One region of the Methylobacterium sp. WL12 genome, then DNA from elsewhere that is predicted to be linked to it. Evidence: predicted binding sites of a transcription regulator. Region 1 holds the regulator's gene; each other region holds the start of a gene.
What was found. The regulator LexA, encoded in region 1, represses DNA repair genes until DNA is damaged. The targets are predictions, from matches to a motif close to TGTTCNNNNTGTGTTCNG.

Region 1 (3,191 bases):
AGATGTCGTTTGGGGCGGTGGCCGGCCTCATCGCCTGCGCCCGGCTGATCGACGGGCGCCTGTTCCGCCGCGATGGCGCCGGGCGGATCGGCCGGCTGATCGCCCTGGGGCTGACGACGGTCGTCGGCACGCTCGGCACGACGCTGGTGGCCCAGGTCGCCACCGCACCCTTCGCGACCTACCACTTCCAGACGGTGCAGCCTTTCGGGCTGATCGGTAACGCGCTCACGCTGCCGCTGGTCTCGCTCGCGGTGATGCCGGCGGCGGTGCTCGGCATCGTCGCCTACCCGTTCGCCCTCGATCAGCCGGTCTGGTGGCTGATGGGCCTGGCAGTGCGGGGGATGCTGACGATCTCCGAATGGATCGAAGGGCTCGGGCGCGCCAACGTGGTGGTGCCGGCCTTCGGCACCGGGGCGCTCGGGTGCCTTGCCGCGGCGCTTCTGCTCGCGACGCTGCCGGTCTCGCGCCTGCGCTGGCTCGCCCTGCCGCCGGCGCTGCTGGGGCTCGGCCTCGCGACGGCGCCGGCACGCTTCGAAATCTACGTCGATCGCCAGGGCAGCGGTGCCGCGGTGCGCCGGATCGACGGCAGCCTCGTCGCCCTCGGCAAGCCGTCGAACTTCGTGCTGGAGCAATGGCTGAAGGCCGACGGCGACGGCCGGACCGGCGCGCAGGCGACCGGGGGCGCTACGTGTGACCGGATCGGTTGCGTCCTACGGCTCGCCGATGGCCGCGCGGTGGCGCTCCTGAAGGACCGCCGCGGCTTCGCCCAGGATTGCGCCAACGCCGCGGTGTTGATCACGCCGCTCTCCGCGCCGCCCGGCTGCGCCGCAGCCCTCGTCATCGATCGCGCCTACCTCGCCGCCCACGGCGCGGTGGCGATCCGCCTGCAGCCGGACGGCTTCACGGTGAGTCGGACCCGCGAGCCGGGGCGGACGCTGCCGTGGCGACCGGCCCAAGCCCGCGTGCCGGCCAAGCCAGCCGACCAGCCGGTGCCAGAATCGCCTTTACCCGGCGAGATCAAGCCGAAGTACGTACCTTTCCAGGGCATGGCGCCGCCGAATCCGCGGACCGAACCGGCGCCCGACGACCCGGCCGCGGACGGCCCCGACGCCGAGATGCCGGCGGAGACGCTTCAGTAACGGCGGACGAGGCTGACCAACCGCCCCTGGATCTGGACGCGATCCGGCCCGAGCACGCGGGTTTCGTAGGCGGGGTTGGCCGCTTCCAGTGCGATCGACGAGCCGCGCCGCCGCAGGCGCTTCAGCGTCGCCTCCTCATCGTCGATCAGCGCGACGATGATGTCGCCGGTGTTGGCGGTGTCCTGCTTGCGGATCACCACGAGGTCGCCGTCGAGGATGCCGGCCTCGACCATCGAATCGCCGCGGACCTCCAGTGCGTAGTGCTCGCCGCCGGCGAGGAAGTCCGGCGACATGGTGATCGCGTGGCTCTGGTTCTGGATCGCCGAGATCGGAGTTCCGGCGGCGATCCGGCCCATCACCGGGATCGACACGGAGCGACCGCTGTCATCGACCATCTGCGTCGTCGGCCGAGGCGGCACCGCCTTGGCGCGCCCGCCCTCCACCACGCTCGGGGTGAAGCGGCGTGGCGCGGGCGCCGCCACCGGGGCGGGCGCCGCCACCGGGGCGGGCGCCGCCATGCGGCCGGCGCCTTCGGGCATCCGCAGGACCTCGATCGCCCGGGCGCGGTTGGGAAGCCGGCGCAGGAAGCCGCGCTCCTCGAGGGCGGTGATCAGCCGATGGATGCCCGATTTCGACTTGAGGTCGAGGGCGTCCTTCATCTCGTCGAACGAGGGCGGGACGCCGTCCTCGCGCATCCGCTCATCAATGAATCGTAGGAGATCCAGCTGTTTACGGGTCAGCATCGGCGAGCTCGCGAGAAAGAGCGGCCGCACGAAGGTGAAGCCGCAGAAACAAAACACGAACACGTTAAACGTTCGTCAAGTGTTCCGCAAGGGTTCTTGTCGCGACGCGCTGCGCGGACAGACGAATTCGTTACGCGACGGTGCCAGCGCGGCACGGCGAGGTTCAGCCCTCCAGGCTTCGCCGCACGGCGCGGGCCGTGACGGCGGAGACGCGCACGTTCGATTCCTGCGTCACGCCCGCGATGTGCGGCGTCAGGATCAGGTTCGGCACGTCGGCGAACAGTGCCCCGCCCATAGCATCCAGCGGCTCCTCCGCGAACACGTCCAGCGCCGCCCCGCCGAGATGGCCCGACCGGAGCGCGTCAACGACTGCGCGCTCGTCCACCACGCCCCCGCGGGCGGCGTTGATCAGGATCGCGCCCGGTGGCATTCGGGTGATCGCGTCGGAGCCGATCATCCCCCGCGTCGCCTCGGTGAGCGGCACGTGCAGGGAGAGCACGTCGCTCGAAGCGATCAGCGCGTCGAGTTCGGCACGCGCCACCGAGCCGTGGGCCGGGCGCCACGCGGTGTCCTCGGGCGTCAGGTACGGGTCGAAGGCCGAGACCGCCATGTCGAGCGCCGCGGCGCGCCGGGCGGTCTCGCGGGCGATGGCACCGAAGCCGACGAGGCCGAGGCGCTTGCTGGCGATCTCGCGCCCCATCAACGCGTTGCGCGGCCACGCCCCCGCCGCCACCTGCGCGCTGGCACCGTAGGCGCCGCGCAGCAGCAGCAGAGCCGTGCCGATCACGTACTCGGCCACCGCGCCGTCGTTGGCGCCGATCGCGGGATGGACCGCGATACCGCGGGCTGCGCAGGCCGGCAGGTCGATGTTGTCGAGGCCGACGCCGAGGCGGCCCACCACCTTGAGGTCGGGAGCCGCTGCCAGCAGGTCGCCGCGCACCTGCGTGCGGTTGCGGACGATCAGCCCCGCCGCCTCTTGGAGCGCCGCGCGCAGGGCGTCGGGCCGGTCGACGAGGGTCGGATCGTAGAGCGTCTCGAACCCGGCGAGCTCCGCCCGGATCGCGGCCTCGTCCATGAACTCGCTGATGACGACCTTGAGCATCGCGTGCCGATCCTGTTTCGCACCGCGGCCTAGCCTCCCCCGCGTGCGTCTCCGCCGGGCGCCGTGCCCGCCTGCGGGGCCGTCATCTCGCGTCAGGGCGCATCGGTAAAGGCCGCGCCGGCTCATCGCGAGGGAACGGGCGTGCCGACGCAGCGCCGTTTGGGCTCGGACGGCATTCGTGTCCCGCACATCAGTATTCGGGCGTCG
Region 2 (3,191 bases), on a different contig from region 1:
ATCCCGCCGTCATCGGCTGCGACGAGGTCGGGCGCGGGGCCCTGTGCGGCCCGGTGGTGGTCGCAGCGGTCTGGTTCGACCCCGTCACGATCCCACCGGACCTGCTCGCCCGCCTCGACGACAGCAAGCGCCTCAAGGAGCCTTTGCGCGAGGCGCTGACGCCACTGATCCGAGCGCATGCGCGCGTCGCGGTGGCGGCCGGCTCGCGGGCGCTGATCGACCGCGTCAACGTTCGCGTCGCGACCCTCGACGCCATGCGCCGAGCGGTGCTGAAGCTGTCCCTCGACGCGCCGGTGCTGGTCGACGGGCGGGACGCCGTCCCGGGCCTGTCGCAGCCCTGCCGCGCCATCGTCGGGGGCGACGGCGCGGTGCCGCAGATCGCCGCCGCCTCGATCGTCGCCAAGACGTTCCGCGATGGGCTGATGCGGGTGCTCGCCCGGCGCCATCGGCATTACGGCTGGGAGCGCAACGTCGGCTACGGCGCCTCCGTGCACCTCGCCGGCCTGAAAGCTCACGGCCGCAGCCCGCACCACCGGCTCAGTTTTACGCGGGGGTACGGCGAGGGCGGCAGTGGGACGGGGCTTGCGGAGGATGTCGCAGCGGTGCCCGTCCCCTCTCCGTGAGACTTCGGCGATGCCGAACCTGGCACGGGTTCCCCTCTCCCCGCGTGCGGGGAGAGGCCCGGCTGCACCTTGTCGCGCAGCCGGATAGCGCAGGCGAAGCCGAAGCGGCGGTGATGGGGGGGGCGACGGATGTGGTTCCTCCGTTGCAGCCCCCTCACCGTCGGCTGCCGCCTCGCTTTGCCGACGACGAGGTCGGCAAAGCCCTCTCCCCGCGCGCGGGGAGAGGGGATGCGCACAAGGCGAGCGCCAGAAGCGGGGGCGTGCGAATCCTGTGCCCGAATGGGGAAAACGCGGCCCTCTTCGCCTCCCGTCACAACAGCGAAAACTGCTCGCCCGGCTTGGTAAAGGCCGAGGCGTCGAGGGTGATGCGCGCCTTCGCGTAGCCGAGCCGCGTTTTCGCCAGGCGCATCCGCGTCGCGATCAGGTCGGCGTAGGCGCCCTCCCCGGTCATGCGCTTGCCGAAGGAGGCGTCGTATTCGCGGCCGCCGCGGGCCTGTGCGATCAGGGAGAAGACGTGACGTTGTCGCCCGGGATAGTGCTCGGCGAACCAGTCGGCGACGAGGTCCTTCAGTTCGTGCGGCAGGCGCAGCAGCACGTGGTTGGCCTCCCGCGCCCCGCAGGCGCGCGCCTCGGTCAGGATCGCCTCGATCTCGTGGTCGTTGAGCGAGGGGATGATCGGCGCGACGATCACCATCACCGGGATGCCGGCTTGGCTGAGCGCACGGATCGCCTCGAGGCGCTTGCGTGGATGCGGCGCGCGCGGCTCCATCTTCCGGGACAGCACCGGATCGAGGGTCGTCACCGAGACCGCGACCTTCCCGAGGTTCCGCTCGGCCATCCCGGCGAGGATGTCGATGTCGCGGGTGACGAGGTTGGATTTCGTCACGATCCCGACGGGATGGCGCAGGCGTGCCAGCACCTCCAGCACGGCCCTTGTGATGCGGTGCTCGCGCTCGATCGGCTGGTACGGGTCGGTCGCCGTGCCGAGCGCGATGGTCTGCGCCTCGTAGCCCGGCGCCGACAGCTCGCGCTCCAGCAGGCGCGCCGCGTCCGGCTTGGCGAAGAGCTTTGTCTCGAAGTCGAGCCCGGGCGACAGGCCGGCATAGGCGTGGTTCGGCCGCGCGAAGCAGTACACGCAGCCGTGCTCGCAGCCGCGATAGGGGTTGATCGAGCGATCGAACGGGATGTCGGGCGAGGTGTTGCGCGTGATGATCCCGCGCGCCCGCTCCAACGTCACCTCGGTCCGTCGCACCGGCCCGGGCTCTTGGGAAGGCCAGCCGTCGTCGAGGCTTTCGCGCCGGATCGCCTCGAACCGGCCGTCCGGGTTGGCGGTGGCGCCCCGTCCGCGCACCGAGTCCCGCGCCGGCGTCGTTGCGGCGAGCCGGCGTGGGCTCGATTCGAGTTCGGACACATGGCGGGATTCGGACATCGTGATGGGTGCACCCCGGCGTGGAAGCTGTCTACAATGGAACATAGCAGGAACGAAATCGACGGGATACGCCTCGATTTTAGGCAAGTTCTCGGCGTTTGTGGCAACCGCGCAACGCAAGCGCGTCGCGTCGCGGCTGAGCGTCCTCGCTGGCCGAAAATACGTTATGCGCGACCATGATCTCCGCCCTGGTTCTCGTCGCCGACCCCGGCGACGCCGACGCGCTCGACCGTCTGGCCGACTCCCTGGGGGCGCTCGTGGCGGGCGTCGCCGCCGGTCTCGTGGGCGATGCGGTGATCGTGGCGGCGGCGATGGACCCCGGCGTCGACACCATCGCCGACGCCACAGGTGCCAGCCTCGTGGTGATGCCGCCCGGAGCGAACCCCTGGGTCGCGGGGGCGGCTTTGGCGCGCCGCGACTGGGTCTTGTGCCTCGAGGCCGGCGACGTGCCGGGGGATGGCTGGATCCGCACCCTCGACCGGTTCGTCGGCACCGCGGGCGCCGACGCTCTCGGACGGCTGTCGCGTCCGCATGCGAGCCTCGCGACGCGGCTCGCGGTCTGGGCCGAGGCGATGGTCGGCGCCAGGGTGGCGCGGCCCGGCGACGTGGTCCGGCGCGACCGCCTCACCGAGGCCGGCACCTTCGCGCCTCGGCTGACGCCGCGCCGGCTCATCGCCCGGATCGACCGGGCGTGAGGGTCACGCGGTGACGGAGGCGCCCCGGCGCAGGTGCTCGTCGAGGCGCGGCATGATCTCGACGAAGTTGCAGGGGCGGTGGCGGTAATCGAGCTGGCTCGCGAGGATGCCGTCCCAGGCGTCGCGGCAGGCGCCGGGCGACCCCGGGAGCACGAAGACGTAGGTCGCGTTGGCGACCCCCGCCGTCGCCCGCGACTGCAGCGTCGAGGTGCCGATCTTGTCGTAGGAGATGCGGTGGAACACCGCCGAGAAGCCGTCCATCCGTTTCTCGAACAGCGGCTCCAGCGCCTCCGGCGTCACGTCGCGCCCGGTGAATCCGGTGCCGCCGGTGGTGATCACCACGTCGACGCCGGGATCGCGGGTCCAGCCCTCGACCGTCTCGCGGATCGCCGAGACCTCGTCGGGCACGATGGCGCGGGCGGCGAGCGCGTGGCCGGCTGCGGT
Region 3 (3,191 bases), on a different contig from region 1:
CGACGGGGTGGTGACGCTCGCGGGCCTGCGGGCCTGGCACGCGAGCGCCTGAGCCGTCAGTCGCGACGCGTGGGCCGGGAGCGCGGGGCGCCTCGACCTTTCGCTTCCGTGGCGAACAGCGTCGCGCCGGCCACCAGCCCGAGAACCGCGGCCAAGCCGAGCTTCGGCCACCGGCGGCTCTCAGTACGCCGGAGATCGCGCGTGCCGTCGCCGCGGCGATCCTCGCGTTTCGCCCAGGCGTCGGCCATTTCGGCGCGGTGCCTTCGTTCGGTGGTCGGGTGGGTCGTCACGTCCGTGTCGTTCCTTCGCCATGGCCGTCGCGATGCACGGCGATCGTGGGGGGCCAACGTGCGAGGCGATGGTTCTTTCCGGATCGTCCAGCCCACCTGCGGCCCGCGTTGCCTCGTCGCGTTCCGCCCGCGTATAAACCGCAGCATCCCCACGACACCCAAGAAACGCGCGACGCCATGGCCGGCCATTCCCAGTTCAAGAACATCATGCACCGCAAGGGCCGGGTGGACGCCGTCCGCTCGAAGCTCTTCGGCAAGCTCGCCCGCGAGATCACCGTGGCGGCCAAGCTCGGCCTGCCCGATCCGGCGATGAACGCACGCCTGCGCGCGGCGATCATCGCGGCGCGCGCCGAAAACGTGCCCAAGGACAACATCGAGCGCGCGATCAAGAAGGCGTCCGGCGCCGACGGCGAGACCTACGAGGAGATCCGCTACGAGGGCTACGGCCCGGGCGGCGCCGCGCTGATCGTCGAGGCGCAGACCGACAACCGCAACCGCACGGCTTCCGACGTGCGCTCGGCCTTCACCAAATCGGGCGGGAGCCTCGCCGAGACCGGCGCCGTCGCCTTCATGTTCGACCGCGTCGGCGTCATCGCGTTCCCGGCCTCGGTGGCCGACGCCGACACGATGATCGAGGCCGCGATCGAGGCCGGCGCCGACGACGTGCGCTCGGACGAGGCCGGCCACGAGATCACCTGCGCGCAGGACTCCTTCGGCGAGGTCTCGAAGGCGCTCGAAGCCCGCTTCGGCGAGCCGACCCGCACGGGCCTCGTCTGGAAGGCCCAGAACACGATCGACGTCGACGACGAGACCGGCGAGAAGCTGATCCGCCTCGTCGAGGTGATCGAGGACCAGGACGACGTGCAGAACGTCTACGTCAACTTCGCCCTGTCCGACGCGCTGGTGGCCAAGCTCGAGGCGTAAGGCTCAGGCCTCAGCGGAGCGAGACCGTCCCGCTGCGGTCGCAGCGATAGGGCGCGACGCCCACCGCCGGGTCCTGCAGCACGCGTCCGCCGGAGGCCTCGCAGCGGGTCTGGAACGAGTCGTGCGGCCCCCAGAAGCTCCAGATCGTGAACATCGGCAGCACCATCATCAGGCAGACGCTGCCGATGACCATGCCCGCCGCCCAGGCGCTGCCGCGCAAGGGCTTGGGCGGCTCCGGCCGCATCGGCGCCATCGGGGCGAGGAAGGCCAGGGTCGGCACCAGCCAGTCGAAGGTGTTCATCCGCCTGCCCCCTCGATCGCTCCGGTGCGGTTCCGGTCACGCGCCACGGGACGGACGGTAGTTCGGCCGCGCCGAATGCGAAAGGTGCCGGCCCGCGACCGTTTGGCGAAACCGATCGTTCACGCTATGTGCTCACAAAGGGCAGGCGTGGCGGTCCGGCCCCGCGCCCGAGGTCTCGCCCATGACGCCCATCCGCATCCTCGGCATCGACCCGGGCCTGCGCCGCACCGGCTGGGGCATGGTGACGTTGACCGGCGCCAAGCTCGCCTACGTCGATTGCGGCGTCGTCACCTCGGACGGCGACCTGCCGCTGGCGCTGCGCCTGCGCGAGCTGCACGAGGGCATCACCCGGATCGTACGGGATTTTTCGCCCGACGAGGTCTCGGTGGAGGAGACCTTCGTCAACAAGGACGCGCAGGCGACGCTGAAGCTCGGCCACGCCCGCGCCATCGCCCTGCTGGTTCCGGCGCTCGCCGGCGTGCCGGTGTTCGAATACGCGGCGAACCTGATCAAGAAGTCGGTCTGCGGGTCGGGGCACGCCGAGAAGGTGCAGATCCAGGCGATGGTGCGGTTCCTGCTGCCGAAGGCCGAGTTCAAGGTCGCGGATGCGGCCGACGCGCTGGCCATCGCCATCACCCACGTCAACCATCGCGGCGCGCATGCGCTGAAGCGCGCCAACCCGCCCCCCGGCGCGGCGGGCCCCGGCTCCGCGCGGATCGCGGCGGCCCTGGCCAAGCTCGGCTGAGCCCGTCAGTTCACCGCCTTGAACTCGCCTTCGAGCCGCAGGACCACCTCGTCGCCGAGCACCGGCAGGTAGGCGTCGATGCCGAAATCCGAGCGCTTGAGCACGGCGCGGCCGTCGAAGCCCACGGTGTAGGCCTTGTCCACCGGGTGGATGCCGGCTTGGTTGAAGGTCGCGTCGAAGGCGACCGGCTTGGTGACGCCGCGCAGCGTCAGGTCGCCGGTGACCCGCGCCGTGGTCGGGCTCGTCGCCTCGACCGCGGTGGCGACGAAGGTCGCGCTTGGGAACTTCGCGGTGTCGAAGAAGTCCGGCGCCTTGAGGTGCGCGTCGAGCTTCGGGTTCACGCCGGTGACGCTGTCGGTGCCGATCGTGACCTTGAGTCGGATCTTGGCCGGGTCCTTCGGGTCGAGCACCGCGTCGCCGGTCACGTCGGTGATCTGTCCGTAATAGGTCGAGAAGCCGAGATGGCTCAGCGACCACGTGATCTTGGCGTGGTCGGGATCGAGGCGGTAGGCGCCGGGCCGCACCTGCGTCGGGTCGGCGCTCGAGGCCGCGGTCTCGGCGGCCCGCGCCGGCGCGAGGGCGAGCGCGAACGCCAGGAGGAGCAGAGGTCCGCGCATCGGGATCGCCTGTGTCTGTGACCGAAGGTTTCCGGGCCGTGATCTCACGAAGCTTGGCCGCCCTCAAGGCTCGCGCCGCGGCCGACGCCGTGGATGGCGGCGCGGGGCGGCATTCTGTAGGCAGCGCAGATCGGGCGGGACGCGCGGCGCGGATGATCGGAATCTCATGATCGGGAAGCTCAAGGGCGTGGTCGACTCCTTCGGCGAGGACTTCGTCATCCTCGACGTGCAGGGCGTCGGCTACGTGGTGCATTGCTCGGCGCGCACGCTGCAGCGCATGCCCAAGGCCGGCGAGCCGGCCGACCTCTCGATCG
Region 4 (3,191 bases), on a different contig from region 1:
CCCGGCCCGACGTCGACGACGTAGTCGGCCTGGAGGATCGCGTCCTCGTCGTGCTCGACCACGATCACCGAGTTGCCGAGGTCGCGCAGCCGCTTCAGCGTGCCGAGCAGGCGCTCGTTGTCGCGCTGGTGCAGGCCGATCGAGGGCTCGTCGAGCACGTAGAGCACGCCGGTGAGGCCCGAGCCGATCTGCGAGGCCAGCCGAATGCGCTGGCTCTCGCCGCCCGACAGCGTTCCCGAGCCGCGGGCCAGCGTCAGGTATTCGAGGCCGACGTCGACGAGGAAGGACAGGCGGTCGCGGATCTCCTTCAGGATCCGCACCGCGATCTCGTTCTGCTTGGCGGTGAGCCTGGCCGGCAGCTCCGAGAACCAGCGGTGGGCCTCGCTCACCGAGAGCGCGGTGACCGCGCCGACATCCTCCATCGCGACCTTGACGGCCAGCGCCTCGACCTTCAGCCGCTTGCCGCCGCAGGCGGCGCAGGGGGTCTCGCTCATGAAGCGCGAGATCTCGTCGCGGGCGGCGTCGCTCTCGGTCTCCTTGTAGCGGCGCTCCAGGTTCGGGATCACGCCCTCGAACGGCTTGTTGACGGCGTACTTGCGCATGCCGTCGTCGTAGTCGAAGCGGATCGTCTGCTTGCCCGAGCCGTAGAGGATGATCGCGCGGGCCGCCTCGGGAAGCCGCGACCAGGCCGTGTCGGTCTTGAAGCCGTAATGCCGGGCCAGCGCGTCGAGCGTCTGCCCGTAATAGGGCGAGGTGGACTTGGCCCAGGGGCCGATGGCGCCGCGCTTGAGGGTGAGCGCCTCGTCGGAGATCACCAGCTCGGCGTCGATCCGCATCTCGTGGCCGATGCCGCCGCAGGTCGGGCAGGCGCCGAACGGGTTGTTGAAGGAGAACAGCCTCGGCTCGATCTCGGCGATGGTGAAGCCCGAGACCGGGCAGGCGAAGCGCGACGAAAGCGTGATCTTCTCTCTGCTCTCGCCCTCGGGCACGTCGGCGAACTCGATGTCGGCGATGCCGTCGGCGAGCTCGAGCGCGGTCTCGAAGGAATCGGCGAGCCGGGCGGCGATGTCGGCCCGCACCACGATCCGGTCGACCACCACGTCGATGTCGTGCTTGAGCTTCTTGTCGAGCTTCGGCACGTCGTCGATCGGGTAGTACTCCCCGTCGATCCGCAGGCGCTGGAAGCCCTTCTTCTGGAACTCGGCGATCTCCTTGCGGTACTCGCCCTTGCGGCCGCGGACGACGGGCGCGAGCAGGTAGAGCCGGCTCTTCTCGGGCAGCGCCAGGACGCGGTCGACCATCTGCTGGACCGTCTGGCTCTCGATCGGCAGGCCGGTGGCGGGCGAGTACGGAATGCCGACGCGCGCCCAGAGCAGGCGCATGTAGTCGTAGATCTCGGTGACGGTCCCCACGGTGGAGCGCGGGTTCTTCGAGGTGGTCTTCTGCTCGATCGAGATCGCCGGCGAGAGCCCGTCGATCTGGTCGACGTCGGGCTTGGACATCATCTCCAGGAACTGGCGCGCATAGGCCGAGAGCGACTCGACGTAGCGGCGCTGCCCCTCGGCGTAGATCGTGTCGAAGGCGAGCGACGACTTGCCCGAGCCCGAGAGCCCGGTGAACACCACGAGCTTGTCGCGCGGGATCGTCAGGTCGACGTTCTTGAGGTTGTGCTCGCGCGCGCCGCGCACCGAGATCACCCGCCGGTCGCGCTCGGCCGGCGTCTCGCGGTCGAACAGGCGCTCGAGCTTCGCGTCGATGCCGGCCTCGGCCTCGACGGCCGGGTTCGCCTTCGCGGGCTTCCCGGCCGCCGGCGCCTTGGTTGCGGGGGGCTTCGCTGCGGAAGTCGTCGCTGCGGAAGTCTTCGCTGCGGAAGTCTTGCCGGCAGGCGTCTTCCCGGCGGAGTTCTTCCCGGCGGGCGTCTTGGCGGCGACGGCTTTGGCCATGGCGGGGGCGGTCTTTCGAGGCGTCGACGCGGGCGGGATCCGGCGATCGCGAATGCGACCGCCGCGCCGGGTCATGTCGTCCGTCCGAAGCCTTCGGCAAGGTGCGGCGGGCGGGACGCAGGCCCGGCATGCTTGCGCGTCTGCTAGAACGAAACGCGTACGCGGGCAACTCGCCAGCCGTTCCGGGCCGCCGCCGCGCACGCCACGCCCGCCTGGGCCCGGCGCCGAGGCGTGGCCGCTTCCCGGCTTACTGCATCGCCTTCGTCATCGCCTCGGAGGAGGAGGCCTTCGGGTTGGCCTTGCAGTAGGCGCGCATCTTGGCGTCGAGCGCGGAGGCCTGGGGGTCGGCGGCGATCATCGCCTTGTCGGCGGGGCTGAGCGAGGCCTGCGCCTGCGCGTCGGCCTTGAGATAGTCGGCGCAGCTCATGTCGCCGGTCTGGGCTTGGGCGGCGGCGAGGCCGGCGATCAGCAGGCTCGCTGCGAGGAGGGTACGGGTCATGATCGCCTCGGAGTTGGACGGACCCGGAACCGTCGCGCGGTCGCGAGCGACTCCTCCGTAGGACGACACCGCACCCGGCGTCCGTCGCCGACCTTGCCCAGGCGTCCGGAAAGCATGACGGCCCGTCCCAAACCGGCCTGCCGGACTGAGGAAGCCTGCGGTTGTATCGATTGGTGTGCTGAAATATCGAGCTGATCTTAGATTGCAACCGCCTGTTTACCACCTGCGGCTTTATCATTTGTCAAAGCCTTGTGCGAATGAAGGATTGGCAAGCGGATGACGACCGGTGTTCTGATGTCCTTGCGCGGCCGCATCGTGGCGGTCGCGCTGGCACCTTGCCTCGCCTTCGCCGCGGTGGCCGGGGTCGCGATCGCGGACCGGATGGCGCAGCGCGCCGAAGTGGTCCAGGTCGAGGACCTGGTCGGCCTCGCCTCGCGGATCAGCGCCTTCGTCCACGAGGGCCAGCGCGAGCGCGGCGGCTCCAGCCTGTTCCTCGCCTCGAAGGGCACGCAGTTCAAGGCCGAGCTCGTCGCCCAGCGCGCGCGCACCGACGCCGCCCGCCAGGGCCTGGCCGCCGCCGTCACCGCCGGCGCGGCGGCCTACGGCCCCGCCTTCACCGCCCGGGCCGCCGCCTTCGCGCAGGCGCTCGAAGGCCTCGACGCGCAGCGCGGCGGCGTCGACGCCCTGCGGCCGACGGCGCCCCAGGCGGCCGCGGCCTACACCGTCGTGATCGGGGAAGGCCTCGGGCT

Region 2: the regulator LexA is predicted to act here: its motif matches at 2,090-2,107, upstream of FV226_RS04515 (PA0069 family radical SAM protein).
Region 3: the regulator LexA is predicted to act here: its motif matches at 1,632-1,649, upstream of ruvC (crossover junction endodeoxyribonuclease RuvC).
Region 4: the regulator LexA is predicted to act here: its motif matches at 2,088-2,105, upstream of uvrA (excinuclease ABC subunit UvrA).

Annotation. Positions count from the first base shown of each region.
Region 1 is NZ_VRUW01000016.1:70,095-73,285, forward strand. It holds gene FV226_RS09190 (ComEC/Rec2 family competence protein) at 1-1,139, shown strand, start outside; gene lexA (transcriptional repressor LexA) at 1,133-1,882, opposite strand; gene FV226_RS09200 (hydroxyacid dehydrogenase) at 2,046-2,984, opposite strand.
Region 2 is NZ_VRUW01000007.1:28-3,218, forward strand. It holds partial or broken gene FV226_RS04505 (ribonuclease HII) at 1-623, shown strand, start outside; gene FV226_RS04515 (PA0069 family radical SAM protein) at 934-2,052, opposite strand; gene FV226_RS04520 (hypothetical protein) at 2,229-2,747, shown strand; gene moaB (molybdenum cofactor biosynthesis protein B) at 2,751-3,191, opposite strand, start outside.
Region 3 is NZ_VRUW01000006.1:96,873-100,063, reverse strand. It holds gene FV226_RS04435 (HAD-IA family hydrolase) at 1-52, shown strand, start outside; gene FV226_RS28465 (hypothetical protein) at 57-290, opposite strand; gene FV226_RS04425 (YebC/PmpR family DNA-binding transcriptional regulator) at 468-1,214, shown strand; gene FV226_RS04420 (hypothetical protein) at 1,225-1,515, opposite strand; gene ruvC (crossover junction endodeoxyribonuclease RuvC) at 1,697-2,260, shown strand; gene FV226_RS04410 (YceI family protein) at 2,266-2,877, opposite strand; gene ruvA (Holliday junction branch migration protein RuvA) at 3,044-3,191, shown strand, end outside.
Region 4 is NZ_VRUW01000015.1:11,929-15,119, forward strand. It holds gene uvrA (excinuclease ABC subunit UvrA) at 1-1,943, opposite strand, end outside; gene FV226_RS08530 (hypothetical protein) at 2,191-2,442, opposite strand; gene FV226_RS08535 (nitrate- and nitrite sensing domain-containing protein) at 2,719-3,191, shown strand, end outside.